DNA from 3 places in the Paenibacillus sp. Leaf72 genome. Region 2 is predicted to be linked to each of the others. Evidence: riboswitches for the same ligand, from Rfam matches in the RefSeq annotation. Region 2 holds a riboswitch; each other region holds the start of a gene.
What was found. Region 2 has a riboswitch for cyclic di-AMP ahead of ASF12_RS13035 (C40 family peptidase). Riboswitches for the same ligand answer to the same signal wherever they lie in the genome.
Positions count from the first base shown of each region.

Region 1: linked by a shared signal. The riboswitch ahead of kdpF (K(+)-transporting ATPase subunit F) and the one ahead of ASF12_RS13035 (C40 family peptidase) in region 2 are both predicted to bind cyclic di-AMP.
Region 3: linked by a shared signal. The riboswitch ahead of ASF12_RS12765 (3D domain-containing protein) and the one ahead of ASF12_RS13035 (C40 family peptidase) in region 2 are both predicted to bind cyclic di-AMP.

Region 1 covers NZ_LMLV01000012.1:350,684-361,275, forward strand. Annotated here, with positions in the region: gene ASF12_RS16265 (histidine kinase) at 1-430, opposite strand, end outside; gene kdpC (potassium-transporting ATPase subunit KdpC) at 450-1,061, opposite strand; gene kdpB (potassium-transporting ATPase subunit KdpB) at 1,168-3,201, opposite strand; gene kdpA (potassium-transporting ATPase subunit KdpA) at 3,224-4,903, opposite strand; gene kdpF (K(+)-transporting ATPase subunit F) at 4,944-5,021, opposite strand; cyclic di-AMP (ydaO/yuaA leader) riboswitch at 5,277-5,466, opposite strand; cyclic di-AMP (ydaO/yuaA leader) riboswitch at 5,575-5,775, opposite strand; gene ASF12_RS16285 (response regulator) at 6,350-8,005, shown strand; gene ASF12_RS16290 (cache domain-containing sensor histidine kinase) at 8,002-9,894, shown strand; gene ASF12_RS16295 (substrate-binding domain-containing protein) at 9,891-10,592, shown strand, end outside.
Region 2 covers NZ_LMLV01000007.1:40,369-50,960, reverse strand. Annotated here, with positions in the region: gene motB (flagellar motor protein MotB) at 1-45, opposite strand, end outside; gene motA (flagellar motor stator protein MotA) at 29-829, opposite strand; gene ASF12_RS13065 (hypothetical protein) at 993-1,286, shown strand; gene ASF12_RS13060 (EAL domain-containing protein) at 1,449-2,729, shown strand; gene ASF12_RS13055 (aminotransferase-like domain-containing protein) at 2,897-4,360, shown strand; gene ASF12_RS13050 (aminotransferase class I/II-fold pyridoxal phosphate-dependent enzyme) at 4,415-5,623, shown strand; gene ASF12_RS13045 (GNAT family N-acetyltransferase) at 5,693-6,223, opposite strand; gene ASF12_RS13040 (FAD-binding domain-containing protein) at 6,223-7,113, opposite strand; gene ASF12_RS35615 (hypothetical protein) at 7,056-7,259, opposite strand; gene ASF12_RS13035 (C40 family peptidase) at 7,401-7,871, opposite strand; cyclic di-AMP (ydaO/yuaA leader) riboswitch at 7,873-8,044, opposite strand; gene ASF12_RS13030 (hypothetical protein) at 8,474-9,289, opposite strand; gene ASF12_RS13025 (M1 family metallopeptidase) at 9,305-10,592, opposite strand, start outside.
Region 3 covers NZ_LMLV01000006.1:95,645-106,236, forward strand. Annotated here, with positions in the region: gene rsmA (16S rRNA (adenine(1518)-N(6)/adenine(1519)-N(6))-dimethyltransferase RsmA) at 1-84, opposite strand, end outside; gene rnmV (ribonuclease M5) at 94-642, opposite strand; gene ASF12_RS12765 (3D domain-containing protein) at 975-2,120, opposite strand; cyclic di-AMP (ydaO/yuaA leader) riboswitch at 2,366-2,573, opposite strand; gene ASF12_RS12770 (TatD family hydrolase) at 2,758-3,531, opposite strand; gene ASF12_RS12775 (HD domain-containing protein) at 3,648-4,943, opposite strand; gene ASF12_RS12780 (AbrB/MazE/SpoVT family DNA-binding domain-containing protein) at 5,224-5,478, shown strand; gene rsmI (16S rRNA (cytidine(1402)-2'-O)-methyltransferase) at 5,599-6,477, opposite strand; gene ASF12_RS12790 (tRNA1(Val) (adenine(37)-N6)-methyltransferase) at 6,509-7,165, opposite strand; gene ASF12_RS12795 (initiation-control protein YabA) at 7,287-7,727, opposite strand; gene ASF12_RS12800 (PSP1 domain-containing protein) at 7,822-8,625, opposite strand; gene holB (DNA polymerase III subunit delta') at 8,630-9,607, opposite strand; gene ASF12_RS12810 (YaaR family protein) at 9,647-10,090, opposite strand; gene ASF12_RS12815 (cyclic-di-AMP receptor) at 10,107-10,436, opposite strand; gene tmk (dTMP kinase) at 10,504-10,592, opposite strand, start outside.

The sequences.
Region 1 (10,592 bases), on a different contig from region 2:
TAATCGTCGTAATGATGCTGATGCCATGCTCCAGCAAATATTGAATATCCTCCAGCCGCATCTGGAAGCGGGCGCACGTACGGTTGCGATGGGCGAGGCCATCGACGAGCACGACCTCCGGGTTGCGGGCGAGCAGCGCCTCCAGCGGCAAATCCTGCTGCTCCTTGCCATCGCGCTGCCACTTAATGCTCGGGACATGCTCCAGCTCAGACTCAAGCGCTGCTTGATTCCTATTTGTACTTGGAGCTGGCGTTAAGGCGCAAATGACGACATCAATGCCCTGCTGCTTCAGCAGCTGGCCTTCCTGCAGCAGATGATACGTTTTGCCGGAGCCTGCGACCGAGCCAATGATGATTTTCAGGCGTCCCTTATGCAGCCGGGAGATAGAAGCCAATATCTCCTCCGGCGTCTTGCGTTGATACGGTGGCATTCTGCTCCCGCCTTCTTTTTTATTTGGCGATTCGAGTGGATAAAGCCAGATTCAGCTCCAGCACATTGACGCGCTTGTCACCGAAGAGGCCGAGCTCGCGTCCTTTCGTATGCGCGTGTACAAGTTCTTCAAGCTCTGCCTTCGGCAGTCCTGTCAGCTTGCTAATTCTTGCAATTTGTACGATAGCCGACTGCGGCGTAATATCCGGGTCAAGCCCGGAGCCGGAGTTCGTTATTAATGCAAGCGGCAGCTGAGCAATCGGCACCTCGGGATTATCCTGCTGCCACTGGGCGATAGATGCTTTCATGCGAGCCAGCAGCTCCGGGTTCGAAGGGGCATAGTTGTTAGAGCCGGAAGCTTCCGCCTTATAGTCAATGCTCGACACCCGCCCCTGAAAATAGCGCTGATCGGTGAAAGGCTGACCGATCAGCGACGAACCAACGACGTTGCCTGCGCTGTCCTTGAGCAGGCTGCCATTGGCCTGGGCCGGGAACAGCAGCTGCGCGGCGCCTGTGCTCACAAGCGGATACACGATACCGCAAAGGAGCAGAAACAGCAGGCTGGCGCGCAGCGACATCCCGATTACGGAAGATGGGGAGGGCGGCACTGATGAAGACGAAGCGGATGGCATAGGTGACGATGGACGTTTTCCTTTTAAAATAGCATGCATAGCACAATTCCCTTCTTTCTAATTAAAGGTTCGTTTCATTAATAGGCCGCAGCCGATCTGGACGGCGTTAAATCCAAATATGAACCATCATGTCGATGAGCTTAATGCCGATGAACGGCGCGATCATGCCGCCGAGCCCGTAAATGAGCAAATTGCGGCTGAGCAGGCGGGCGGCGCTGAGCGGACGATAGGCGACGCCTTTCATCGCTAGCGGAATGAGCAGCGGAATAATGATCGCATTAAAGATGAGCGCGGACAAAATCGCCGACAGCGGCGAGCCAAGCTGCATCACATTCAGCGCCTGCATTTGCGGAATCGCCAGCATAAACATCGCGGGAATGATGGCGAAATATTTGGCTACGTCATTGGCAATGCTGAAGGTCGTGAGCGCGCCGCGCGTCATAAGCAGCTGCTTGCCGATCGAAACGACCTCTATAATTTTGGAAGGATCGGAGTCCAAATCCACCATATTGGCAGCTTCCTTCGCCGCCGTCGTGCCGCTGTTCATCGCCAGGCCGACATCGGCCTGCGCGAGTGCGGGCGCGTCATTCGTCCCGTCCCCCGTCATGGCGACGAGCTTGCCTTCCGCCTGCTCGCGCCGGATGACGGCGATTTTATCCTCCGGCTTGCTTTCGGCAATAAAATCGTCGACGCCCGCTTCTCTGGCGATAGTTGCCGCCGTAAACGGATTATCGCCCGTACACATAATCGTTTTGATGCCCATCGCTCGCAGCTGGTCGAACCGTTCCTTCATGCCCGGCTTGACCGTATCCTTCAAATAAATCAAGCCGAATATGTGCTGATCGACGGCGATAGCGAGCGGCGTGCCGCCTTCCTTGGCAATCCGCTCCGTCTCCTGAGCCAAATCAGCGGGTATGTCTCCTCCTTGGGCGAGCACCCAGCTGCGAATCGCTTCAACGGCTCCTTTGCGCACGAGCCGTCCATCGGCCAAATCGATGCCGCTCATCCGCGTCTCGGCCTGAAAGGGAACGAATTGACCGCCTTCGCCAAGCGCGGCATCGTAGGTTTTATCATGCTTTTTCATCCATTCCAGCACTGAGCGGCCTTCCGGCGTTTCATCCTGCAGGGAGGAAATAGCGGCCCATGCCGCTGCCTCATCTGCCCCAGCAGTGCCCACCGGATTGATTTCGCTAGCCATCCGATTGCCGAAGGTGATCGTCCCGGTTTTATCCAAAATCATCGTATTAATGTCGCCAGCTGCTTCGACCGCCTTCCCGGACATGGCCAGCACATTGAACTGGGTGACCCGGTCCATGCCGGCGATGCCGATGGCGGACAGCAGGCCGCCGATTGTCGTCGGAATGAGGCAGACGAGCAGCGCGATGAGCACGGGAATTTCCAAATTGACGTCCACATAAGCGACAATCGGGCCAAGCGTGACGACGACGATGAGGAAAATAATCGTCAGGCTTATCAGCAGCGTGTTCAGGGCAATTTCATTCGGTGTTTTCTGCCGCTTCGCGCCTTCGACGAGCGCGATCATCCGGTCGATGAACGTTTCACCGGGCTCGCTCGTGATTCGCATTTTGATGCGGTCGCTGATGACCCGCGTTCCGCCCGTCACGGAGTTGAAGTCGCCGCCCGCCTCCTTGATGACGGGTGCCGATTCGCCGGTAATAGCCGATTCATCGACGGAAGCGAGGCCTTCAATGACCTCGCCGTCGCCGGGAATCATTTCCCCTTGCGAGACGATAACGATATCCCCTTTGCGCAGCTCCGTAGAAGGGACGATTTGAATGCTGTCGCCCAGCAGCTTATTCGCCATAATTTCCTGCTTCGTTTTTTTCAGCGAGCCAGCCTGTGCTTTCCCGCGGCCTTCGGCTAAAGCTTCGGCAAAGTTCGCGAACAGTACCGTAAAGAGCAAAATAATAAAAACAGTCAAGTTGAAGCCGATGCGATCCTGCGAGTCGAAGTACCCTGGAAATAGGGTCATGAGCAGAACGATCAGCGTTCCAATCTCGACAACGAACATGACCGGATTTTTCATCATATGGACCGGATTCAGCTTGAGGAGGCTCATCTTTAGCGCCTCGGTCACGAGCGGTCCGGTGAACAGTTTTTTAGCACGTTGGTCATTCATAACGCTTACCCCTCATTTCCCTTTAACGGATCGTTAAAAACTCGGCAATTGGCCCTGTGACAATGACGGGCAGAAACGTGAGCGCGCCGATCAAAATAACGACGCCCATTAGCATAACCGCAAATAGCGAATTGTCCGTTCGGAACGTGCCTATCGTCTCCGGCACCCACTGCTTGCGGCTGAGTGATCCGGCTACAGCTAGCAGCGCGATCATCGACATATATCTGCCGAAAAACATCACGAGCCCGGTCGTTATATTCCAGAACGGTGTATTGTCGGCCAGCCCCTCAAACCCGGAGCCGTTGTTGGCGGCCGAGGACGTATATTCATAAAGCACCTGCGTAATGCCATGAAAGCCCGAATTGGATATAGCGCCTTGCCCCAGGTCGGTTAGAAAAGCCGCTGCCGTTGGCGCGAGAATAATAAACGGATGCACAAGAATGGCGATAGCAATGAGCTTCATTTCGCGCGGCTCTATTTTTCGTCCGAGAAATTCTGGTGTCCGTCCGACCATCAGCCCGCAGATGAACACCGTCAGCATCGCATACATCAGCATATTGACGAGCCCGACGCCTTTGCCGCCGAAGACGACGTTCAGCATCATTTGGGCAAGGGGAACGAGCCCGCCAAGCGGAGTGAGCGTATCGTGCATCGAATTGACCGAGCCGGTCGTGGCCGCCGTCGTCACCGTCGTGAACAGCGCGGACTGGGCGATGCCGAAGCGAACCTCCTTGCCCTCCATGCTGCCTTGCGAAGCGTCGATGCCGAGTGTGGCGATCAGCGGGTTGCCGCTTTTTTCAGCCGTATAGGAAATCGTAAGAAAGATCAGAAACAGCGCCATCATCGCCGAAAAAATAACCCAGCCCTGCTTGCTGCTTTTCGCAAACCGGCCATACATGAAGGGCAGCGCGGCAGGCAGTGCCCACATGGACAAAATCTCAATGACATTCGTCAGCGGGTTGGGATTTTCGAACGGATGGGCGGAGTTGACTCCGAAAAAACCGCCGCCATTCGTGCCAAGATGCTTAATCGACTCCAGCGAGGCGACTGGCCCGATGGCGATATGCTGAACCGCGCCCTCGAGTGTCGTAACGGTCAAGGTAGGGCTAAGCGTTTGCGGCACTTGCAGCGCCACAAGCAGCAGCGTAATGATAATAGCGAGCGGGAAGAAAATCCGCGTATGTGCTTTGACGAAATCCTCGAAAAAGTTGCCGAGCGTTCCGCCTTTGCTCGTAATGCCGCGCACGAAGGCGACAGCAACGGAAAAGCCGGTAGCGGCGGACGTAAACATCATCATCGTAATGACGGCCATTTGCGCAAAATACGTCAGCCCTGATTCGCCGCTGTAATGCTGGAGATTCGTATTGGTCATAAAGCTGATGACCGTATTTAGGACGAGTGTCGGCTCCATGCCGCCGATTCCATTCGGGTTAAGCGGCAGACCGCTTTGCACCCTCAGCAGTACATAGCTGACAGCTACGAGCACGAAATTGAGTGTAATAAAGCTGAGCGCATATCTTTTCCAGCTCATGCCTTGGCGATTTTTGAGCCCGATTACTGCATATATGAGCGCTTCGATTCGTCCAAACAGCTTGTCAGTACGGTTTGGAACGTTTGAAAACACGGAATATAAATAATGCCCAAGCGGCTTTGCGATCAGCATGATCATGCCGACGACTACCGCCATTTGCAAGACGTCCACAGCTGTTCCTCCCTTGCTATAAATGATGAAACGTTATTTGCTAAAATTTTTCCGGATGGAGCAAGGCGTAGACGAGATACACCAGCAAAGCTCCTGTAACGAGCAATATGACAATCATCCCCGTTCCTCCATTTCGCTAATGGACCGATCGCACCAGCGTATAAATCCGGCAATCAGCCCGAAAGCTGCGATTAAGGTCAAAGCCATTCCGATATCCAGCATAGCTGCATCGCTCCTTATTTCGTTTTATCCCTAGTCATTTTGGAAAAAAAGGCAACAAAAAAGAAGCCTTGGGCAAAGAGGACTCTTCACCCGCAGCTTCCTTCATCCGGGCATCATACGCCCCTGATTCGCCTGCGATAAGTGTAAGTGTGGCCTCTCCCGTTGACGCTTGCGAGGTTAGCTGTCGGATTCGGGCGCGAGAGACGCCCTACGCTTGGCACTTATCGTGCCCTTGCGATTCACCCCGTGACGCTCCCTGCCATCGTCCATTGGACAACGACAGAGAGCCGTCGATGGTTCCCCCGTTTCTGCGGCAGTGCAGAACTCAGCGTTTGAAACAAAATGCCTGCCGATGTTGCGAGTGCTATTTTCGAAAAAAAGACAACAAAAAACCACAGAGGCGTATGACGCTCTGTGGCCTGATTTACAAGGTCACAATCGTTCACCATTCCTCTCTACACCTGCGCTTACGAGGTTAGCTGTCGGATTCGGGCGGTGAGAGTCGCCCTACATTTGCCTGGAGTTTCATGACACTCCTGCAAACGATTCACCCCTGCGCTGCCAGCTTCCGACTCTCACATCGGATGGCTGCAGTGCGTTTGGTTCCCCCGCTCTTCGCCTATTGGGCGAAGACTCAGCGATCAAGCAAAAACGACTTCGTCGTCCTTCTGGGACGAGCGAAGAGCTTTGCCCTTAGAAATATAGAGAAAGGATAACGAAAACCTATACTTTCCTATATTTCAAGGTGAAACGGCTATCGCCTTCCTTTGGCGGCGCAGCGCGTTTCAGTCCGAGAAATATAAGCCTATTTATAAGTGCAAAACTTATAAATTCTTATATTTCAAAAAAAGGTTCATGCATGCTATGAATCATACTCCCCCGCCGCGATTGCTGTAAAGGAAGCTTACGCCGCAAAAGAGAGCGAATGCAGCGGATTAGTTTGATTTTAAACGCTTACAACGAGATTTATCTTTAGCAAGGTCGATTTATCTCGCGATTTCTTTAAAATATAGGAAAGCATATGATTTTTTTCTTCCTTTCTCTATATTTCATCGCGAAACGGTAGCTTTGCCGCCAAAGGACGGCTTCAGCCGTTTACGCTTGTTTACTCAAAGCACCCCCTCTTTCCAGAAAACAAGGAAACGAATATGATAAATAGCATGCTGACAGAATCAGGTGTTTGCGGCTGCTCGGCCGCGTATTTAAATAGCGGGGGGATGAACGATGTATAAAGTGCTGCTGGTAGATGATGAAGAAGAGACGCGCAGCGGGCTGCTGCACGAAATTGCATGGGAGCGCCATGGCTTTGAAATTGTGGATACGGCGGCGAACGGCAGGGAAGCGATGGAGCTGATCGAGCGTCTGGAGCCGGACATCGTAGCGACGGATATTAGCATGCCGTATATGAACGGCTTGGAGCTGGCGGAATGGACGAGGAAGACGTATCCGCTGACGCGCATCGTTATTTTTTCCGGCTATGATGAATTTGAATATGCCAAGCAGGCGATTGGCTTGCAGGTGGATGAATATATTTTAAAGCCTTTTTCCGCGCAGCAGCTGCTTGAGGTGATGGACAAGGTGAAGGAGCGGCTGGATGATGAGCGTGAGAAGCGGGAAAATATGCAGCTTTTGCAGGAGCATTACCGTACAAGCCTGCCGGTCGTAAAGGAGCTATTCCTGTCGTCGCTGCTCACCCGCAAGCTTCCGCTGCGGCATATTGAGGAGAAGGCAGAGAAATATGGGCTGGATTTAGCGGGCGAGGCGTACATTGTGTCTGTGCTGCACACGCATGTATTGGAAGCGCTTCCTGGATTGCCGCTCCGCGCAGCGGAAAGCTCGCTTGCGGCCTCCAGCGATCTCGACCTCAAGCTGTTTGCCCTGCGCAATGTGGCGGAAGAGGTGTGGGGCAGACTCGGACTGGGCAAAGTTTTTCTGCATCAGGACCAGGTGGCGCTGCTCGCAGTTGGACGGGGAGGAAGCGCGCAAGAGCTGATGGAGCGGACGCTGGGCGGGCTTGCTGAAATGCTGCAAAATGTTCAGAAATACTTGCGTTTTCCCGTGACGATTGGGGTCAGCTCAACGCTGGCGGATGTCGCGCAGCTAAAGCAGGGCTATGAGGAGGCGCAGCAGGCGCTCGATTATCATAATTTGGTGGGCAGCAACCGGATTATCTGCATTGACGATGTAGAGAAGCGCTATGTTGAAGAGCTGCAATTTGACGAGCTCAAGGAGCAGGCGCTCATTCGCTGCCTGCGCGTAGGCACGCATGAGGAGCTGAAGCAGCTGGTGGCTGCGCTTTTTGACGAGATTGAAGGCGTCCATGCCGCTTACCGGGAATACCAGCTTTACATGCTGGAGATGATGACGGCGGTCATGAAGCTGGTGAGGGAGGCAGGGCTGAACCTGTACGATATCGTAGGATACGAGCTGCAAATTTATGAGGAGCTGCAGCAGCTTAGCGGGCTGTCGGAGACGAGAAGCTGGTACATGTCGCTCTGCGAGAAAATTCGCCATCATATCGCCAGCCGCAGGCAAAGCTCCTACAAGCAGCTGGTCGAGGAGGCTGTGCGTTATACGAAAGCAAACTTCCATGACAGCGAGCTGTCGATTGCCCGCTTGTGCAGCCATCTGCATATTAGCGCTGGGTATTTCAGCAGCCTGTTCAAGAAGGAGGTGAAGCTGACCTTCGGCGGTTATTTGCTTCAGCTGCGGATGGAGGCGGCGAAGGAGCTGCTGCGGGCGACGGAGCTGAAGACGTTCGAAATTGCCGAGAAGGTCGGCTTCTCGGACCCGAATTATTTTTCACTATGCTTTAAGAAAAATGTCGGCGTCTCTGCCAAGGATTATCGCAATCAGGCGATGAATATGGATGCGCCATGAGGAAGCGCAGCATCCAGTTTCTCATTTCAGTGGCGCTGTCGGTATTTGCGGCTGCGGCGATTATAATGGTCAGCGTGCTGCTGTTCAACAAGTTTTCGCAGACGGCAGAGACGAATGCGCTGCGCAATACCCAGCAGGTCGTCGATCAGGTCAGCTACAATTTGGAGGATTATATCCAGGGCATGTCGGAAATTTACGGCGTTCTCCACGATACAATCAGCCGCAGCGGCGATGTGAACGAAGAAGAGCTGCGCAGCCAGCTGAATACGATCATCGGCATTCGGGGAGAAATTGTGTCGCTGGCCGTCATCGGGCATGACGGCGAGGTGATGATGAGCATTCCCGGCGTTGCGCTCAAGGAAAATTTGAGTCTTTACAATCAGCGCTGGTTCCAGAGCGCGCTTCAAACGCCGAACCATCTCAGCTACTCGCTGCCGCATGTGCAGAACATGTACAAAATGCAGTACAAATGGGTTGTCTCGCTGAGCAAAGGCATTACCGTAGTAAGGGGCGGGAAAACGGAGCATGGCGTGCTGCTGCTGGACGTCAATTTTAACAAAATCAATCAGCTGTCCTCGCGGGTTGTGCTCGGGAAGAAGGGCTACGTCTACATTGTGGACGAAAGTGCGGGCAATATGGTGTACCATCCGCAGCAGCAGCTCATCTACGCCGGGCTGAAAAGCGAAAACGTCGAGCAGGCGCTGAAATATACGTTCGGCAGCTTTCATGACGAATCCGGAGACGAGGATAAAATGATTACGGTGCAAACGATCGGCAACATCGGCTGGAAGGTGGTCGGAGTGTCCTTTACCGATGAGATTATTACGACAAAGCGCGAGCTGAACGATTATTTGCTGAATCTGCTGCTGCTTTTGCTTGTATTCGTCATTGCGCTGTCGTGGCTTATTTCGCGCATTATTGCCCGTCCGATCCGGCAGCTGGAGAAGTCGATGAAAAATGTCGAGCGCGGCGATTTCCATACGATGACGACCATTCGCGGGCCGCTGGAAGTAGAGCAGCTGTCCAGACGCTTCAATTTGATGGTAGCGCGAATCCGCGAGCTGATGCAGCAAATTGTTGTGGAGCAGGAGGCGAAGCGCAAATATGAGTTTGAGGCGCTGCAATCGCAAATTAATCCGCATTTTTTATACAACACGCTCAATACGGTCGTGCGCATGGTCGGCATGAACCGCAACGAGGAGGTGGTGACGACGATTACCTCCTTGTCGAAGCTGTTCCGCATCAGCCTTAGCAAAGGCAAGCCGATGATTCCGCTGGCGAGCGAGCTGGAGCATGCGCGGAACTATCTCATCATTCAAAATATCCGTTTCAAAAATAAATTCGATTATGTGTTTGACGTCGAAGAGGCCGCGCTGCCCAGCTTGTCGCTCAAGCTGATTTTGCAGCCGCTGCTGGAAAATGCCATTATGCACGGCATTGAGCCGTCTGTCGATAAAGGGTTGATTACCGTTCGGGCATGGATCGAGGCTGGGCAAGTGTACTTGCAGGTGAGCGATAATGGGCTCGGGATGAGCGGCGAGCAGCTGGCGGCGCTGCTCACGGGAGAGACCAACAGTAGTACCGCCAAGCCGTCTGGATATGCTGGAGACCGTAAGGCTGATCGTGACGGCACCATTGGAGGGGCTGCTCCAGAGGCTTCTAAAAGGTCAACCTCCGCCAATTTTGCATCGAGTTCTGCATCCAGTGCGGCTTCCGGCGCGGGCTCCGGCGTAGGCGTGCGCAATGTGCATGAGCGGATTCGGCTGTTTTACGGCGAGCCGTATGGCTTGCAGTTTGAGAGCGAGCTGGAGGAGGGAACGACCGTGACGATACGTTTCCCGTTCAAGCCAGCTGGCGCTGAAGCCGACGAGAGGAGTGAGGAAGGATGAGCGTAAAACGCAGGTTGGGACGGCTCACTATGCTGTGCATGGTGGCTATGGCTGCGCTGCTGCTGGGCTCCTGCACGACGCATCCGGCAGAGGACAGCGCCATTCAGCGCGAAAATATCGACATCAGCCTGCTGCTCAAGCGGCTGGACGGCGACTACTGGAACTCCGTCGTCATGGGCGCCGAAGCCGCATCGAAGGAGTTTAATGTGACGCTGCATATTTCCGGACCGGATAAGCAGGGCAGCCCGGAGCAGCTTTTGGAGACGGCAAAGCTTGCGCTGGTGCATCATCCTGATGCGGTCGTATTTGCCTCCGGAGACGAAGCGGTTACGACCGGCATTGTCGAGGCTAGCAAGGCAGCACGGATTCCGCTCATTGCGATTGACACGGAGACGGAGGAAGCGGGCATCAGCTCGAGCATCACGATTAATCATCATCAGGCGGGACGAGCGGTTGCCCTCAAAATGAGCGAGCTGCTGGCAGGCAAAGGCAGCGTCGCCCTGCTGACGGACGGCCTTGGGGACAACAACCAGCTGCGCCGCGAGGAGGGCATTAAGGAGGCGCTTGCCGAGGAAAGCGGCATGGCGCTTATCGGTATTGAGCCCTGCTTGGAGGCTGACGGCAACTGCCGAAGCGTCGTCAGCAGCTTGCTGGACGAGCAGCAGGTGGATGGCATATTGGCGCTTAATGTCCAAGCC
Region 2 (10,592 bases):
GTCAACATGCTCCTCATGTTCTTCGTGCCTATGCTTTTTGCTCAACGGCCCCTTCCTCCTTCTCCCTCATCTTCTCACGCTCAGTCGGAGTCAGGAATACCGACAGCTTTTGGTTGATTGCGATGGTGGATACGCCTGATTGGATAGAGAGCAAGCCTTCTACCATCATTAGACGAATTTGAACCTCGGCTTTAGAAAGCCTCTTGAGTTTGTTGGCAAATGGATGCCATAACACATAACCTGTGAAAATACCGAGCAGCGTTGCGATAAACGCGCCGGCGATAGCATGGGACAGCTTCTCAATGTCACTCATATCCGACAGGGCGGCAATCAGGCCGACCACGGCGCCGAGTACCCCGAGTGTAGGAGCGTATGTACCTGCTTGGGTGAAAATAAGCGCGCCGACTTTATGGCGGTCTTCTGTAGCGGCAATATCCTCAAGCAGAACGTCACGAACGAATTCCTGATCGTTGCCGTCAATAATCATCCGCATGCCGTTACGCAGGAAATTATCTTCGATTTCATCTACTTTAGCTTCAAGAGCGAGCAGGCCTTCGCGGCGTGTAATGCCGGCCCATTCCATAAATTGAGTAATGAGTTGTTCACGTGAAGTCAAGTTCTGAGTGCCAAATACCATTTTAAACAGCTTGCCGATTTTTGTTAGCTCTGACATGGGGAAAGCGATCATTACGGCTGCGACGGTACCCAAGATGATAATCATGTAGGCAGCAGGATTCAAGAGACTGGAAATTGGAGCTCCCTTGACGACCATCCCGCCAAAGATACCTATGATAGCTAGAACAATACCGATAATAGTTGAATTTTTCATTATACACCCCGTCCAATACAATTTCGAAAGTTCTCTATTTATATTATCGACAGAAGGGGGCGGTGAGATTAGACCTGAAAAGGATTTAAACAGAAAGGCATTAAAAATTGTGAAAATGAGGTAAAATGAATCATATAAATCAGTGAAAAGGTGGAACCTTATTATGGGCGTAAAGCATGCAAGGGAATATGCGGATATATTGAAGGAACTGACAACAGCGGTTAGCGCGATTGAGGGAAGCTACTCTTTCTTTGAAATGGAAAAGGAAGAGTGGGAGGCATTGGGAGAAGAAGAAAAGCACGAGGTGATGGAGGCGTTGGCCGATGATGTGTTTTTCGGATTGGGCGAGCAAGCGCTGATCGAGGTGGGCGCAGGCAAAGTTTCCTATCACGCGAAGCATCATGTCATTGAGGTCGCGCAGGGCGATAATGTCACGCATATGGTGCGGTTGATTTAGAGCATAGGGCGAGCAGGGCATTCGGAGCCCGAACAGCTGGGGAAAAATCGGTCTTAGCGAACGCTGTCGCTTCTTTACAACGAATGTCGATTCCGCTACAATAGGGTCTAACTTTAACAATGGAAGAATATATGACATCGTTTTTATGTAGAGGAGCACGCGATGAAGGACCGACAAACGATGCGAAAGATACCGGAATCGCTAGGCCTTAAGGGCGAGCAGCTTGCTGCCTTCTATCAGCCTATTCTGGCGATGGACACCAGAACCATTATGGGGTATGAGGTGCTGGGCAGAGCCTATGCAGGCGAGCGCGTGCGAAGCTTGGGCCCTTTTTTTGGAGACGCCGCCATTTCGGTAGAGGATCATATTGCGGTCGATCGGATTTTGCGGGAGCAGGCGATGCGCAAGCTGGGTGCGGAAAATTCCGAGTCGCTGCTGTTTATTAATTTAAAGCCGAACTGGATTCATCGCTATCAGCAATCCGGCGAGCTGTTTACGCTGCAGCTGATCGATAAATACCGGATTGATCCGCGCCGCATCGTCATCGAGATTACCGAGGAAAGCTTTAATGGCCCGATGGATGAGCTGCGCTCCATTGTGGATCTGTACCGTTCGAGAGGGTGCCTCATTGCGATCGATGATGTAGGAAGCGGATTCAGCAGTACGGATCGTATCGCCCATATTCAGCCGAATATACTGAAAATCGACATTCATATGATCAAAAAGAGCGCGACGCACAATGGCTATCTAGGCGCCCTTCGTTCCTTCTCCGCGCTGGCAGAGCAGATCGGGGCGTCGCTGCTCGCTGAAGGAGTGGAGACGCGCCAGGATTTGGTGCGTGCGATTGAAGCGGGTGCCCGTTATGTGCAGGGCTTCTTCTTCTCCAAGGCCGAGCCGGAATTTCAGCGAGCGGATCGTTTCGCCGCAGCACTGGAGGCCGAGCTTGCGGAATATGTCCAGCAGCGCTTGCGCACCGAGAGGAATTGGCAGAAGGAAGCGGCGCAGCTTGCTGCGTTCATCGACAAGGAGCAAGCTTTCGCTTTCGGTCGAGAGGACGAACCCGGAGCAGGCAATGGATGGATTGCCGGACTGTTGGAGGAGCTGCCGCCGAGCTGCGTTCGCATTTATTTGTGCCGGGAGGACGGCATTCAGCTATCGGCCAACTATTGCAGGGTGGAGGCTGGCGAGTGGGAGCGGCAGGAGGAATATTATGGGGCGAATTGGAGCTGGCGCCCCTACTTCATTCCTACCATTGCGCAGTTAAGCGAGACGCAGAGCACCCTAGTGTCGCGTGCCTACGTCGATTTGGATACATGTGAATGGATTCGGACCGTATCGGTCCTTGCAGGTCCCGGCCTTATTTTATTTGCAGATATGAAGGATGATGAACAGCAGACGGATCGGCAACGAGAGGACGCTGCTTGCAGAACCACGACAGGATGAAAAATCCGGCGTCGTGGTTCTTTTGTTAGGATATAGGAAAGGATATGATGGTTTCAGCCCTTCTCTATATTTCTCGGACTGAAACGCGCCGAGCCGCCAAAGGACGGCGACAGCCGTTTACGCTCGGGCGGGACCATATGCCATGATAAAGGTGGGGGCGTTGAGAAGTGTATCATGATTTCAAGCTCATAGAAGGCCGTCCAGTATCGATTCAAGTAAAAGATTATATGAAGCGTTTAATGATAAAAGGCGCGCTGCAGCCTCATCAGAAGCTGCCGTCGACACGGGAGCTTAGCGTATTGCTCGGTGTGAGCCGCAATACGGTCATTGCCGCTTATGCGGAGCTGGCGGACGAGGGCCGCGTATATGCCTTGCAAGGCAAAGGCAATTATGTGTCGGAGGATTCGGCGGGCAGCGCCGCCCCGTCGTCCTTGTCTTGGCAGTTGCCATGGAAGGAGCGTCTGAGCAGGCAGGCTTTGCTTGCGGAGGAGCTGGACCTCATGAAGCGCGGCATTCGCGCAGGTAAGAGTACGATTTCTTTTACGAGCATTGCCCCGGATGAGAAGCTGTTTGATCTGGATCATGTGAAGCAGGCGTTTCTGGGCCGTATGTCGGTGGAGGGCCATGTGCTGCTGAACTATGGTTATGCCAAAGGCTATAAGCCGCTGATTCAGTATTTGATGACCTATATGGAGAACAAGGGCGTGGATGTGCAGGGCAAGGATATGCTCATCACTGCCGGATTTACGGAAGGATTTGACCTTGTACTGGCTGCGCTCAGGCAAAAGCACGGCGCAGTCCTCTGCGAAAATCCGACCCATCATACCGCGATAAAAAATCTCAAGCTGCATGGCTTTGACATTAAGGGCGTTACGATGGAGCCGGATGGCATCCATTTGGGGGAGCTTGAACGGGCTTTGGAGGAGCGCCCCTACGATTGTGCCTATTTTGTCCCCTCCTATCACAATCCGACAGGCATCGTGATGTCGATGGAGAAACGGCTGGCGCTCATGCAGCTCATGAGCCGTTATGAAATTCCCGTCATTGAAGACGGATTTAATGAAGAGCTGCGTTATTCCGGAGCGCATGTGCCGCCGCTCATCGCATCGGCGGGCAGCGGCAACAGCGTCATTTATATTGGAAGCTTCTCGAAGGTGCTGTTCCCCGGCCTGCGGGTCGGATGGGTGCTTGCAGACCGCGAGCTGATTGATTATTTGGAAAGCATGAAGCGGGCCCGCAACATTCATACCTCGACGCTTGACCAATCGCTCCTCTATCAATATTTGCATAATGGCAATCTGCATAAGTATTTGAAGCGGGCGCGGGCGGAATACAAGCGTAAATACGAGCTGACGCTGCAAGCCTGCAAAGCCTATGTTCCCTATGAGACGCTGTCGGGGGATGGCGGGCTGCATCTGTTTGTGACCTTTCGGGAAGCGTGCAAGGTGCGGGAGCTTCTGGAGGCGTGCTCACAGCAAGGCGTTATTTTTACTTTAGGCCATCATTTTTTTACGGATGGACGGGGCAACAATACGCTGCGGCTGGGGTTTTCCCGCGTGGCGGATGAGGATATTATGCATGGTATTCGAATTATCGGCGATACGGCAAAACAGCTGTGGGGCCTTTCATAAGGAATAGAGCGACAACTATACATTTGATTATTTTGAAAAGGGGATGCAGGCATAATGGTGCAGTATAACGTTTCACCGCTTGTAAAGAGCTTGCCCGCTTCGGGCATTCGCAAGTTTTTCGATATGGCCGGGCAGGATGAAAATATGATTTCGCTGGGCGTGGGCGAGCCGGATTTTGCAACACCGGAGCGCGTGCGCGCCGCGTGCATACGAGCGTTGGAAAGCGGTCAGACGATGTACACGCCGAATGCCGGACTCATGGAGCTGCGCGAGGAAATCGCCCGTTATTTGGCGAGCAGCTTTGAATTAAATTATGAGCCGAAGGATGAGATTCTCGTGACGGTGGGCAGCAGCGAGGCGATTGATCTGGCGATGAGAACCTTGATTTGTCCGGGCGACGAGGTGCTGATCCCGGTTCCAAGCTATATCGCATATTCGCCCATTGTAGCGCTGCAGGGCGGCAGTATTGTAAACGTTGAGACGCATGAGCAGGAGCAATTCAAACTAACGGCACAATCGCTGCGGGAAAAAATCACTCCGCGCTCCAAGGTGCTGCTGATCAACTATCCGAACAATCCAACGGGTGCGGTCATGTCCTATGAGGACTGGCGCCCCATTGCTGAGCTGGTGAAAGAGCATAATCTAATCGTCGTATCCGATGAGGTATACGCGGAGCTGACTTATGAAAGCCAGCATGTGAGCATCGCATCGCTGCCTGGCATGCAGGAGCGGACGATCGTCATAAATGGCTTCTCGAAAGCTTTTGCCATGACAGGCTGGCGTATTGGTTATGCCAGCGGCCCTGTGGAAATTATTTCGCAAATGCTGAAAATTCATCAATACACAGCAATGTGCGCGCCTATTATGGGACAGATTGCTGCTCTGGAATCGCTGCGCAGCGGATTGGCAGACAAGGATCTAATGAAGGAGGCTTACAAGCAGCGCAGGGCGATGTTCGTGGGCGGCTTGCAGCAGCTTGGGCTTTCCTGCCATATGCCGGAAGGGGCGTTTTATGCTTTTCCATCCATCGCCCATACGGGACTAAGCTCGGAGCAGTTCGCCTTCAAGCTCATGAAGGAAGCGGGCGTGGCCGTCGTGCCAGGCCATGTTTTTGGCCCGGGCGGTGAAGGGCGCATCCGCTGTTCCTATTCGGTATCATCAGCAAAGCTGTCGGAGGCTTTGGAGCGAATGGGCTGTTACATGAGCCAGACGAGGCAGGCTGAACCGTTGCAATTGCAGCAGTTGGAGCGGGTCGGCGGTTGATGGGAGCGGAGAGGGTAAGGAAAGGGCTAGAAAAGGAAGCGGAAAGGAAGTGGAGGGGTAAGAGAGACGCTAGGCTTCTTCCCCTCCTCCGTAAACCATGCAATGAAATTCCGCCGCGCCTTGCGGGGTCGGGCGGATATACGTGTCGGTAATGCGGAAGCCTGCCTTCTCGTATACACGAATAGCACGTGCATTCCAGGTCAGCACCTCCAAATCCAGCTCGCTATTAGGAGCACGGCGGCAAGCCTCCTCTACCAGCAGCGCCACAAAGGCGGTGCCTGAGCCCCTGCTGCAAAGCTGTGGGTGCAGACCCAATCCAAGCCGCAGCACTTCATCCCCCAGCGGGAAAAACTGTGCAAAACCAGCGAGCTCCCCGCGATCGTCTAAAATAGCAGCATATTGCCTCTGGCGCAGCTCGGGATCACCGAACTCCATTTCGGCTTGCTCCATAACCTCCCATGCGGGCCATTGATAGATGCCGTAAGGCGGCTCATACCGCCAATCGCACAACTGCCGGGCATGGGATTCATCCATAGCGGCAATCTTCCAGCCAAATGGCGGCTGGGCGCCAGCAGGAGCAGCATTTGCTTTTGTCATCATTATACAATCTCCTTATAAATCTCAATCGCGCGGGCGCGTGAAGCTTTCAAATCAACGATGGCATGCGGCTGCGGTAGGTGGATTTGCTTATCAGGCAGATGGGCAAGCTCCGGCAGCCAGCGTCTAATGTAAGTGCCGCTCGGATCATGTGTTGCGGACTGCGTGGCCGGATTCATAATGCGAAAATATGGCGCGGCGTCGTAGCCGAGCGACGAGCTCCAAAGCCAGCCGCCTCGGTTCAGTGTATGATCATAATCGGCCAGCTGGCGGCGGAAATACTGCTCGCCCAGCGTAAATGGGCATAACAGATTTTTCGTCAAAAACATGGCGGTAACCATCCGCAGCCGATTCGGCATTTCCCCCGTTTCATTTAGCTGCTTCATAGCGGCGTCAATAACAGGAATGCCCGTTTTTCCTTCGCTCCATGCCTCGAAATGCTGATCGCTTAGCGCAGATAAATCAAGCTTCTGCTCATATCGGTAGAAGTCCTCATTGTATTTTCCTTGATATAGAAAAAAATCCCGCCATGCCAGCTGTCTAATCCACGCCTCGGCTCCAAACTGCTGCTGCGCCGCTTCGTAGGCTTGCCGTGCTGACAGCGCTCCCGTATTCAAATAACGCGCCAAATGGCTCGTATGGTCGTCCGCAAACTGGTCGCGGCCGCCTTCATAGCCAGACAGGCGTTGATTTAGAAATTGCTCCAACACCTCGGCTGCATGGCTCGCGTGGGATTGGCCGCGCCCGGCTGAGTCATCTATCTGCCGAAAGGCTGCCGCAGCCAGATGCTCCCGCGGAAGACTGAAGCGCTCTGCCATGCTGGCATCTATATTTTTCAGCGTATTAAGCTGCTGCAGTGTTGTCTCGCCCGCAGGGGAATAGTGGCTCTGCATAAAGGATGCCATATGCGGTAAAACGGCGTAAATACCTTGTAAGGCTCACTGCGCCGAGAAAACGTATGGAGCTCCTCCAAATCGGCCAGCGGCGCATCGTCGAGCGTCATCCAGCGGCGTCCCGCTGCGCGTACAACCTGCTGCATAGCGTGGTCGCGTGCCCTTGCATAAGGCGTTGCCAGAAAACAGCAAAGCCGCAAGCTATTTGTCCGAAGACAAACAACTGCGGCTTTGCTGATTGAGACAGCAGCTTTTCGTTATGTAAGCGAAAAAAGCGTGGCCTGGCTCTATTGCTCGCTTGCGTACTTGTCGTAAGCGTCTTGGCTCATAACGCGTGTAGCTGATACGTAACGATCAGCATAATAAGACTCGCTAAGTTTGCTAATAATAACGCCTCTGCTCGAGGAAGCATGTGCAAACTTTCCATCGCCTACGTAAATACCAACGTGGGAGATGCCTTTGCCGCTCGTGTTGAAGAATACGAGATCGCCAGCGATCAGGTCACTCTTCTTCACTTCACTGCCATCGTTCGATTGGGCTTGGGAAGTACGGGAAAGATCGATGCCCATTTTGTCGAAAACATACTTCGTAAAACCGGAGCAGTCGAAGCCTTTCGTAGTCGTTCCGCCGCTTTGGTACGGTGTGCCGATCAGATCAGCGATAACACCATCCATCTTCGAACTCGCGAACACGCTGCCTGCTTGGAAAGCAAGCATTAATACAAGACCAACGAGTAGTGCAGTAACCTTCTTCAAAATTTGAAACTCCTTCCGGTGCCGACGAGGTTAGCTGTGGGGTTCGGTTGTGAAGGTTCCCTATGATTTCCAAGACACTTGAATCAAGCCGTCCAAGCATCGAAATCAATTCACCCAAAGTGGTTCCCCCGTATTTCTATACCTTTGCGGTATAAAAAATTAGGCTGGTTTAATTTTGCTCTGCGCTAATAATTCGTTTTTTTCATGTGATTTCCTTCTATATGAATGAATTTCTAATAATTCTCATGTAACCTTTTGGCTCAATTTTGCGTTAAAACAAGTTTCTTGCCTAATAAATGTTCGATCTATCGCCGTTCTTGGGCAAAAAAACATTTTGTCAGTTTATATGAGAAATAGGCAGCTAATATGCTATGAATCGTGTGAATAGGCAAGAATTATAGCGTAAAATGAAGATTTAGAGAGTTTGAGCTAGGTCGCCATATAGGCTGGGAAGTAAATGGAGGCTTTACCTGCAGGTGCAGGATAACGGCAAAAAACCGATTTCGGCCTTTTGGCCGCAATCGGTTTTTTTATGAGAAGGGCTTTAGAAAAATGAGAATACTAAATGAGAATTAGGTGGGGTTGCCCTCATTTTTCTAAGGGTCTCAGCTCTGCTTTGATTGCAGGCAATCGTATTGGGCAGCGAGCGTCCATACTTTTAACAAGGTGCGCAGCAGATGATAGGCTTGATGCATGATGAGTGCCAGCATGCCTGCCCAAGCATAGGAAAGCCCAGACACAGCGAGCGAAGCGGCAACAGCCAGCAGCCACATCAGCAGAGAGAGGCCGGCATAAGGGAAAAGATTTCGGAGCGCATGGCTGAGCCAGCGCAAGGAGCCCGTGCCGGAGGCGGCGCCGAACTGCATAGCGAGCAGCAGCAGGTGAACGAGGAAGCTCCATAGCAGCCAGCCGCCAAAGCCCGGCAGCGTGCCTTGCAGCAGCTCGCCCAGCGAATGGCCCTCCATAAGCAGCTTGAAGGCGCGAGGCAGCAGGAACCAGCCGGGTGCGAAAATAAGCAGCGTGCGCAGCCAATAGAGCAGCGTCACGGGCTTCCAAGCTTTGCGAATGCCTTGAAGAAACTGTGTTTCACCTGTTTCGCCCATATGATGCAGCGAGTAGAGCAGCCCCGCATTGAACAGCGGCGTCAGCAGCATGCGGGCAGCGAACAAGCCGCCCAGAAGCCACAAATAAGGATTGATCAAATCCGTCTTCGTCAATTGAAACTGGGCCTCGCTGAAGAACAGCGACACGGCCGAGTCAGACGGATGCTGGAGCGGAAAGCGCCGCAGCAGCGGCAGTACAGTCATATCAACAAAACGGTAAAGGAAAAGTCCCCATAATAGCTGGTAAAGGAATAACAGAATGACGATATAGAAATGGCGGATAGCGAGCCGCCAGCCTTGCTTCATATGCTGCTTCATTTTTCAACCTCCTCTCTACCAGCCTACGGATCCGAGCAAGCCTTCGATGAGCTTCGTCAGGCCGAGGCTCCATCGAATGCGCGACTGCTCGGGCACTTCTGCGCGCATAAAATTGTTAATATGCTTGTTGTCCAGCACATTGCTGTTTTTCGGGTCAACCGCCACCCAGGCAAGCGGAGCAGCATGCACAACCTTGTACTGGATATGCGACTCGACGGCATCCCATGTTTTCGAAATCTTTTCGCCGTCGGTAAAGGAGAATACGAGCGGGATTGGCCCATTTTGCCCGCCATTGCGCTTGATCAGCACAGTAGACTCGTACTCCGTTTGGCCATCCTGCTCCACTTCATTCACTCGAATAGCCTCTACTGAAAAATCCGCCATCAGGCTGCCGTATACATACTGGTGGAAGTAGTCCTGCCATTTTTCCTTCGTAATCTGCTCAACGACACGCTGGAAATCAGACGTGGTGGGATGCTTGAATTTGTATTTTTGAAAATATGTGCGCATAATTTTTGACATCGTCTTTGCTCCGACCTGCTTCTCAATGCCGACCAGCACAAGCTTGGCGCGCATGTATACATTTTCCGCGTACTCATCGCTGTTGTGATAAGCCCATGAAGGCTGCTTCAGCGGGGCAGGGGCCGTAATATAGCTGGCTTCCATAGCCAAGTTAGGCTCAACGCCATAGGCGTTCTCCATCACCTTATCCTCCGCATAAGAAGTAAAGCCTTCGTCGAGCCACGCTTCTTCGAACTCGTTCGATGCAACCATCCCGTACCAATACTGATGGCCAATTTCATGTACAACGGTGCGCTCGAGGCTGTAGCCAGGGTTATCGGATTCAGCAGCTAAAGCGGTTACGAGCGTTGGATACTCCATGCCGCCTGCACCATTCGCACCCTTCGGAGGGACGATAATGGACAGCGTCGAATACGGATAATCGCCGTACCACTCCGCGTATTTGGACAGTGCTGATTTTGCTGCATGCATATAGCGGTCTTTCAGCCCTTCGTGGGCAGGGTCCAAATAAAGCTTAATGCGAACACCCGGAATACCCGTTCCTGACAATGTGTCCTCCGCATATATGAAGTCCGGCGAGGCTGACCAAGCAAAGTCATGCACGTCTTCGGCATAGAACTGATAGGTGCTTGTGCCATTTTGCGTCACAGCTTCCCTGGTCTGAATGCCGGTAGCAGCGACCGCAAAGTTTTCTGGCACTGTAATCTGGGCGCTGTACAAGCCAAAATCGCTGTAAAACTCCGAATCGCCATGATACTGGTGGACGTTCCAGCCTTCATTC
Region 3 (10,592 bases), on a different contig from region 2:
CGCAATAATTTCCTTTGTTCGTTTAGGCGTAGCTACCTCTGCGGCCTTAACTGCGCCTTTATTCAAGCTTTGTTGCTCCGTCATACGCCTTCGTCACCCCTGTTCCTGTTGTTCCATGGCTTGCAGCGCCTTCTCAAACTCTTCGCGCGTAATGCAGAAGCTCGTGCAGCGCTTGTAGAACTGCTTCCCGTTCGCATAGCCGATCCCCAGCAGCTTGCCCATAACCAGCCGCCGCTTTGCCGCTTCTTCATGCACAATTAAGCCAGCTGCCATCAGATCGTCCCATGTAATGGCCCCGACGCTCTCAGCCGTTTCTGTACGCAGCTCCGAGAGCGCCTGCCTAATCGCATCAGGCGCCGCATTCTCAATGCCGATATCCCCTTTATAGGAGGCCAGCTCCTGCGGTAAAAAAGCATGCTTGCAGCCCGGCACGCGCTGAGCGACAATTTTACGAATACGCTCTCCCGCATGATCCGGATCTGTAAATATAATAACGCCACGGCGCTCCTGTGCCAGCGCGATGCGCCGCAGCACATCCTCGCCAATGGCCGATCCATTCGTCTCAATCGTATCGGCTTCAACGGCCCGCTTAATCGCTACCGTATCCTCTTTGCCTTCTACTACAATCATTTCCTTGATCACATCGAACAATCCTTTCACAAAGGGAAACTTATCTTGGATATTCGTTCAAGCGTAAACGGCTGTCGCCGTCCTTTGGCGGCAAAGCTGCCGTTTCGCGGTGAAATATAAGCTGATTATAAATGTGAAACTTATCAATCTTATATTTCAGAAAAAATGGGCGATTGCTGCAACAACAACCCGCTCATTCACGTCTGTTTTATTATAACCCCAATTGGCCATTCAAGCGAATCTGACGCAAACAAAAAGAAGAGGCAAGGCCTCTTCCGCATCCTGTCATATTTAGCTTATGATTGCGATAAACTAGAGCACAATCCATAAAGAACTGCCACTAATTAGCTAAGCGATGGCTTGTTAGGACCAATCACATAAACGGTAAATCCTTTTTTCTTACCAAATTTATTAGCTTGCTTCTCACTGTCAAAATAAACATCGATCTTATTGCCCTTGATCGCACTTCCGGTATCTTCAGCACGGCGGAAACCAATGCCCTCGATATACACCCACCAACCGAGTGGAATGATATCCGGGTCAACGGCAATTGTCCGTCCTTCCGATACTTTAGCGCCAGAGGCCGTAATTCCGTAGTCCGGGTGCCCTTCGCTCTTGCCCGTTGATGCTAAGCCAGCTGAATAGGCCGTCAATGTGACGTTGCTGAGCACTTTTTTGGATGTGAGCGTTGTGCCGTCTACCGTTACATTGTTGCTGGTTGTCGCTGTCGACAGCACAGTAACTTTAGGCTCCGGCTTTTTCGTACCGACTGCAACGACCTGATTGACCGCAACCGTTTCGACTACCTTGTCTACCACTTTCTTGGAGACAAGTACGCCATCTTCAAACTGCTTCTCAATTTTGATCGTTACGACGCCTTCTTTGCCCGTCTGCACAACCTTCTCCTTGCCTACTTCCAGGTTCGGATCTTCCTTCTTCACAATGGTGAACGGTGTTGTGCTGGACGACTTGCCTAGCTTCGTATCGACGCGAATGACTGTTACGGTCATATCCGCGCTGACGCCCGAGCCAAGCGAAGGTAATACTTTATCATCATCTTCAACAGGAATATTTAATTTCTTTATCGCTGCCTGCACGGTTTTCTCTGTCGTGTACACCGTTGATGTTTTGCCATCAGCTTTTACAAGTAGCGGTACCGCATGCTTAATTTCAAAGCGGTCCCCATCCTTTACTGCCGTATTCAGAGGTACAGATACCTCGTCATGCGGGCCAATTGTAATAGCTTGTTCATCCAGTAGGCGTTGCAGGACCCATTGTTTCGTTGAAACAACGGTTTCTTGTCCATTCACTACTACGGATACGCTTTTGTCAGCCGATCCGTACAACAACACCAAAAACATGAAAGTCATAGCGATTGAGATCGTAGTACTCAAAAGAATCAAACGCAAGTTTTCACGCTTCCATCGCAATGCGAAAGACATGCTGGATGATCGTTTCCCATGGGTCTCACTTGCTTGAATAATGCCCACTTCATCGGTCCTCCTTCATAGCCCCGCCGTCGAATTACGCATGATACCATTGACGCGACTATAGTATATTGGCGTGCTTCTAGCACGCTCCAGTATATTTCCTCTGCAACCTCCTAGATTTACCCTATGACGACGATTTACCCAATATTCAAAAATAAAAAGAAAGCCCGTCGACAGAGGATCTGTTTCGTGGCTTCCCGGGAACGTCAAAATAGACTATTCAGGAATGGTGGATGCACGAGGTTGATCACTCTCTATAAACGCTTACGAGGTTAGCTGTCGGGTTCGGGCAAGAGAGCTGCCCTATCGTCGGAAGAATGCTCATGGCAATCCCCGCCAAATTCACCCCTAGAAGAAATTCAGGTGCGCGTGCAATGTGATCCGCAAATTCCTCACAGCATCGTGCATGGTTCCCCCGCTCTCCAAAGTTCGAAGATTAAGCGCAAACTGGAAATCCAATACAAAAATTTAAAGCTCTGAAATGAATCATACCTTCATCGGAGCCTAATTGTAAAGATCAGATAAAAACCGATTTAAGCGAAATTTTAGGATATTTACGGAAAAGAGAGTCTATTTCAGCATGAAAAATTAGTTTTATCGCCGTAAAGGTCACTTATTCTCGTTTTTATAGCCGTTTTTACACAATTCCGAAACATTTTTTACCGTTTTCGGTCGTTAAATTGGCGATTTCGGCCACCGATTTTCCTAATATTTCTGCTGCGGCTTCCGCAACGAGCGACACATAAGACGTCTCATTTCGTTTCCCTCGGAATGGATGAGGGGTCAAATATGGGGCATCCGTTTCGATCAAAATTCGGTCACTCGGAACCATCGCAAGCACCTCTTTTGGCACCCTTGCATTTTTGAATGTAAGCGGTCCCCCGAACGATATATAGAAGTTCATATCGAGGCATTTTTGAGCCGTTTCTGGACTGCCGGAAAAGCAATGCATAATGCCGCCAACCTCAGAAGCATTTTCCTCCTTCAGCAGCTTGACAATATCCTCATGGGCATCGCGATTATGAATAATAATTGGTTTTTTCAACTTCTTGGCTAAGCGAATTTGCTCGCGAAATACGCGATGCTGGACGTCTTTTGGGGACGTATCCCAATGGTAATCCAGTCCGATTTCGCCAATGGCTACCACTTTAGGATGAGAGCAAAGCTCTTCAATCCATCCCAGATCCTCCGGCAGCATATCGATGCTGTCAACGGGGTGCCAGCCAACTGCTGCATATATAAAATCATATTTTTCTGCCAGCGCAAGTGTTGTTGGAATCGTTTCCCGATTGAATCCAATATTAACCATTAAATCCACCCCTGCCGCACGCGCTCTTTCGATAACAGCTTCGCGGTCTTCGTCAAAATGCGGGGAGTCCAAATGGGTGTGTGTGTCGAATAAAGAAATCATAATTGAGCAAGCTCCTTCTATATTATAGTCTATGGTGAAACGGTCGAAAGCCGTCCTTTGGCGGCGCGTTTCAGTCCGAGAAATATAGAGAAAGTATGGCAAAATCATATACTTTCCTATATTTTAAATAACATTCGTACTTTATCGCTTAATTGATCAGCGGCAGCGCGCAGCTTCTCTTCCGGATAATACAAATGGGACTGGCCCTGATGAAGTCCAGTAATGGAACGAATGATGTCAGATTTCGTGGAAATTTCACTGACAGCCTCGTAGCTATCCATTAACAAAATCGGCGTCTTTTCTTCTTTTCCGCCTTTTTTCGTATCAGGCTGATACACATCATACGGTTGATCAAATGGAAAATCAATTTCCATATGGTAATCCGGGTTCAACCCGATCGCTGCAAATTGTTGTCTTACTTCATTAAAGAGGCCAATATCCGGTTTATCCAACATGATGTATTTATAGAGGCGACGCGTCAAAAAACGATCACATAGCTCCGCCAGCAGTTCATCGCCTTCGTCGCTCCATTCTATAAAGGCTGTCTGCAAATACGCCTCATCCAGCTTCAAATATTGTTTAACCCCAATTGTCCCGTCAAGCAGCCGTTTTAGCGGCTCCGGCATCCAACCAAATGTGTACCCACCCTCATAAAGCTCCTTCGCTCTGCGAAATATTTGTCTAAGGATGATTTCCGAGCTTCTCGTCACCGGATGGAAATAAATTTGCCAATACATTTGATAGCGGGACATCAAATAATGCTCTACGGCGTGCATGCCGCTTTCTTTAACAACAATCCTTCCATTAATAGGACGGAGCACACGCAGAATACGCTCCAGATCAAAGTTGCCATAATTGACCCCTGTGAAATAAGCATCCCTCAATAAATAGTCCATTCGGTCCGCATCAAGCTGACTGGAAATCAAGCCGCTAACAATTGGATTCGGATATGTCTTATTAATAACAGCAGTGACATGTTCAGGAAAGTCGTCTGCTACATTTCGTAGTATACGATTGACCTCGGTGTCCTCAAGCAAAATGCTGCAGGTCCACTGCTCGTGATGCGTATCGAATACTTGCTCCAGCGAATGGGAAAATGGCCCATGACCAACGTCATGCAGCAGCGCAGCGCAAAGCGCCAATAGCCGCTCCTCCTGCGGCCAGCCGGGAAAACCATTGCGTTCAAATTGGGAAATAATCTTTCTAGTAATTTCATACACGCCAAGGGAGTGGGAGAATCGGCTATGCTCAGCGCCATGAAAAGTGAGATAAGAGGTTCCTAGCTGCCGAATACGCCGTAATCTTTGAAACTCCTTCGTATTGATTAGATCCCATATCGTCTGATCCTGAACATAAATATATTTATGAACGGGGTCCTTAAAAACTTTCTCTTCCGATAGCTGTCGGTTCATTCAACAAATCAACTCCTTTTGTTCTCTGGTTCGACATAAAAAAGCAAAAAATATGTCGAAGAATGTCGCAAAACAGTTTCCAAAATGTCGAAGCTGTTGTATTCTATAGTAAGAGTAATATGACCTTACTATATAGTCAAACTCCCTTAGTAGCTGCAATTTTCTTCAATAATTTCAGTTGACTATTATGGGAAACGTTGGTATTATAGTAGACATAAAAAGAGAAACTATGTCGAAAAGTGACGAATACACTTTTTGATGAGAGGGGAAACAAATTATTATGATGAAGTCCACAGGTATTGTCCGTAAGGTTGATGAATTAGGTCGCGTTGTTATTCCAATCGAGCTTCGCCGTACGCTTGGTATCGGAGAGAAAGATGCACTAGAGATTTATGTAGACGGCGAGCGCATTATGTTGAAGAAATACGAGCCAGCTTGTATCTTCTGTGGTAACGCTGAGAACGTATCTTACTTCAAAGGAAAAATTGTTTGTCACATTTGCCTATCAGAAATGCCTTCACCTGTGACAAAATAAAAAAAATAGGTTATAATAACCTTATTCAACTAGTTAATTCTAACCTTTTAATACTCCTTATTGCCTTCCTGTGCTAGAACCCGGCCAGGAAGGTCTTTTTTTTCTCTATTTTTTGTTTTTCTAGCGGTTTACTTCATTATAAACATCACGCTTTGATAGACCACGATCTGTAGCTGCCTTTTTTATCGCGTCCTTACGTCCAAGCTCTGCTTCGTAATGCTGTACATGCTCTTCCATGCTCAGCTCCGCCCACCAAGCGGCAGCAAGCTCCCCCGTATTCTCATCTGAGCTGCTTCCTTCTATTATAAGGCAATACTCTCCCAATGGCGGATTTTCCTCAATCCAAGTGATACATTCCGTTACTGTACCACGCGCCATTTCTTCAAAACGCTTCGTCAGTTCCCGCACCATCGCGATACGACGGTCTCCGAGATGCTCCAGTATGGCATCCAGCGTCTTCCGCAAGCGATGTGGCGACTCATACAGCATCAAGGTGCCTTCCTGTGCTTGAAGCTGAAGCAGCCATTTCGCAAGTGACTTTTTGTCTCGCGGCGGAAATCCGGCGAACATAAAACGCTCCGTTGGCAAGCCTGATACAATTAAAGCCGACAATGCCGCATTCGCACCAGGTATCGGAACGACAAAAATACCCTGCTCCACCGCTTCGGCAACCAAATCTGCACCGGGATCGGATACAGCAGGCAGCCCTGCATCGCTTACAAGGGCAATCGATTGCCCCTCTTGCAGCAATCGAATAAGCTCGCTGCCACTCGCTTGTTTATTATGTTCGTGATAGCTCACAAGCCGTGTCGCAATTTCAAAATGGGAAAGAAGCTTACGTGTTTGTCTCGTATCCTCGGCAGCTATAAGATCCACTTCTTTCAACGTACGAATCGCGCGAAAGGTCATATCCTCTAAGTTGCCAATTGGCGTTCCGACTAAATATAACGTCCCGGCACCGTGTTGCTGCGGCCCGCTAAAGCTTTTTTGCACAAACATTGTTGAGCCCTCCTTCTAGCATTCCACTAGGCTAAGTATCATATACCATAATTGGCGGCAGCAGCCTCAGTTCCGGTCTGCCATCACGCATAGCCTCAATAAGCACCATATTGGCTTCGCCATTTTTATTCGGATGAATGAACTGTACCCGCTTTGGCTCCAGCTTGTACTTGCGCATCGTCTCAATTATTTCTACAAAGCGTGATGGCCGATGCACCATGGCTACTTTCCCAGCTGGTCGCACCAGCCTTGAGCAAGCTTCGACAATATCCTGCAAGGTTCCGTGTACCTCATGCCTGGCGATCGCATAATGCTCATTTTCATTAGAGTCTCCTGCTTCAGCCGACATATAAGGCGGGTTGACGGTTACCGCATCATACGTTCCATAAATCGCTTTATTCGCTGCAAAATTTCGCAAATCGGCTTCCACGATATTAATTTGCTGCTCCAGCCCATTCAGCTTTACACTCCGCCTTGCCATATCCGCAAGTCTTGGCTGAATCTCCACTGCATCAATTTGTGCTTTCGTCCGCCCTGTCAATAGCAGCGGTATTACGCCATTCCCTGTGCAAAGGTCAATGACCTTTCCTTTTTTCGGAATGCTTGCGAAGTTGGAAAGCAGCACCGCATCCGTCGAAAAGCTGAACACTTCCCTGCTCTGAATAATTCGCAGTCCGGTATCCATCATTAAATCGTCCAAACGTTCATTGATTTCCAGCTTGATCTGCTCGTCCACGACTTTCCCACTGCTCCCTTGACATAAAGATACCGTCCTCTTAGCAAGGACGGCATAGTGTTGACCGATTGCATTATTTATTTAAGAAGGATAAGCAGAAGAGACAATCGCCTTCTGTCCGCAAATGCCCATAATAGACATTGCAAATATGGAAGCCTTCATGGTAAAGTCTCGCCAAATTATCATGCCCTTCTCCTACTGAATATGCAGCTGCATCTTCGGCGGAAGTGAACAAATCGGCTGTTTCTGTCTGCTGCTCTACCTTTGTGCTTGTCCCCATCGTCTTGCCCGCATTTGATTTTGAAGCCCCTGCTGTCTTAACTGGCAAAGGTTCCTCCGCTTGTTGCGGTATCCGCTTCAAAATTTTGCGCAGCTGATGGTTTTCCATGCTTAACCGCTTATTCTCTTCAAGCAGTTCCTTCACCCGCAGCTTCAGATCCCCAACTTGACGATGAAACTCGCCCATTTGGGTATCAAGCTGATCCATTTGAACAAAAATCTCTTTTTTCTCCAAGTTCCCACCCCAGAGCTTCAAGCATCGTCTTGCACCTTAGCTGTAAGCATTGCGCTTGGTCGTTTGGACATGCTATGAATTGTTCTTAATACTGTCATTTCAAAATGACATCGTCTAACGGAAGTTCCTTCGGTTTCCCCGAAACTTCAAACAAGTGTACGTACACGGTCTTGGAACCAACATTGATTCCCGTTACCTTGCCTTCACCAAGTGAAGTGATAACGATCTTGCCAATCGCTGGAAGCTCTTCTCTTGAGCTTTCATAATTGTCATGCTCGTATTTCAAGCAGCACATCAAACGGCCGCATAAACCAGAAATCTTAGTCGGATTGAGCGACAAATTCTGGTCCTTCGCCATCTTGATCGATACCGGCTCAAAATCGCCCAGCCACGAAGAGCAGCATAATATCCGTCCACATGGTCCGATGCCGCCAAGCATCTTCGCCTCGTCACGAACCCCGATTTGCCGAAGCTCAATCCGAGTACGGAACACGCTTGCCAAGTCTTTCACAAGCTCGCGAAAATCTACCCGACCTTCAGCTGTAAAATAAAAAATGATCTTGTTGCGGTCGAACGTGAATTCGACGTCAACCAGCTTCATCTTCAGCTGATGGTCTTTTATTTTGTCTGAACAGGTTGAGAATGCAGCTTGAGCAGCAGAACGATTCTCTTCTACAACCTTCGCATCCACGTCGCTGGCAATTCGTATAACGCGCTTTAACGGAAGGACAACATCCGATTCACCGACTTGCTTCTGTCCAACCACTACTTTGCCATACTCGATCCCCCTGGCCGTCTCAACAATGACATGCTGGTCCTTGTCAACGGGATGCAGGGCTGGATCAAAGTAATAAATCTTACCCGCCTTCTTAAAGCGGACACCCACGACATTATACAAGGATTTAGCCCTCCTGTAAGTTTACCATTAATTGCTCTAAAGCGAGTTGAGCAGATACATTCGACCTAATACGCTTGCTTGCTTCGAGTGTATGCTCCATGCAAGTGACCCAGCCTTCCACTGGCCGGCTGAATGCATGCTTGCTTATCCATTCCAACTGATCTATATATACAATATCTTCTTGCCTTCCGGCCTGAAATTTAATCATGTCCTTAAACCATAATACAAAAAGAGATAACAGCAGCTGCGGATCTTCACCAATATCCTTCTTAATGAACTGCTGCTGGACGGTAATCATTGCCGCGGTGAATCGGGTCAGACTGTCCTTCCCTAATTGTATCACTACGTTTCGGATTTCTGCAAACTGATTCTGCTGGATGATTTCCCTAGCGCCGTCCAATCCCGAGCTCAGCTGTACGGCTGCGCGAGCAAGAATAGAGGGCAGTCCTTCATTTGTTAATGTTTGAAGCATCTCATCGGAAGACATCGGGAGGAACGGCACCCACTGGGTGCGAGAGCGAATGGTCGGCAGCACAGCTTGTCCATTATCGGTTATCAATATCGCTACAACAGGGGATAGCGGCTCCTCCAAAAATTTTAATAGGCTGTTCGCCGCTTGAAGTGTCATCGTTTCTACTCGCTCAATCATGTATACTTTGCGTTTCGCCCCGCTGCCCCGCAGCCCAAGCTCCCGCTGCAGCTCGCGAATTTGATCAATCTTGATCGACTGCCCTTCCGGAGCGATCCGAATCATATCCTGCTGATTGTTATTATCAAACTTGCGGCACTCCAGGCAGTGCCCGCAGGCATCATCGCCACCGCTCGTACAGAATAAGGCTTTAGCGAAAGCTTCCGCCATCGCCATTCTGCCACTGCCCTTCGGTCCATAAAATAAATAAGCATGCGATACTTTACCGCTTTGCAGCGCATGCTGTAAAATACGCTTCGCTTTCCATTGACCGGTTAGCTGCTCCATGCTCATAAGCTCAAAAATTCCTTCCTCGATCGTAACCTTTCCAATCTAAAACAATAAATTAATCAGCATGCCACGCACTTCACCGATCCGGGCTAGCAATTCAATACGCCCTTCTTCGGTCTCCAGCAGCTCCTCCGCCATATTAACGAGCTCTGCATCAATCTCGTCAAGCAGCTTATAGCGCTTCGTACGGCCTCTGCGGTCAAACCCTCTAAGCTCTTTAAGCCCGATGCCGCGCCTAACGGTATCCTCCAGAAACTTCTTGACCATCTGGCGGTAAAGCTTTAATTCCCGCACCGTCATTACTCTGGATAAATGGTCACCCTGTCTATGAATGTCCTGCAGCTTCTGCTGCAATTGCTCTTGTGTCCGCTGTGCTTCCTGCTGAACCATAACATCGCCGAAGCTCTTCATCTGCGGCTGCTTGGAAGCTAGGTCGTTACTCGCGCGATTCGCCCCAAGCGGACGAAACCCTGGATCAATTTTCATCCGTTATCACGTCCAATCAGAAATGTTCAAAGCGTTCTACCGGAACGACGAATACGGCAGCGCCACCCACTTGTACTTCTACCGGGAAAGGAATATAAGAATCCGTTGAGCCGCCGATTGGCGATACAGGCGTAACTAATTGATCGCGCACTTTGCAGTTGGTTTTGATCACTTGAAGCACTTCGTGCACACGCTCATCTTCAATACCAATCATAAAAGTTGTATTGCCTGCGCGCAGAAAACCGCCCGTACTTGCCAGCTTCGTTGCCCGAAATCCTTCTGTCACAAGCGCATTCGACAAACGGTTGCTATCCTTATCCTGAATAATCGCAATGACTAATTTCATCCTGATTCCTCCCATTATTCGTTATCATTTAAACGTAAGCTCTAACGTTGCTTTAGTTCAAATAATGCTAGAGATTGCCCTCTATTGCGGCCAAAACATCTTTCAGCACCATATCCAGCTCCTGATTTGCATCAACTCGGACTATTCGCTCAGGGA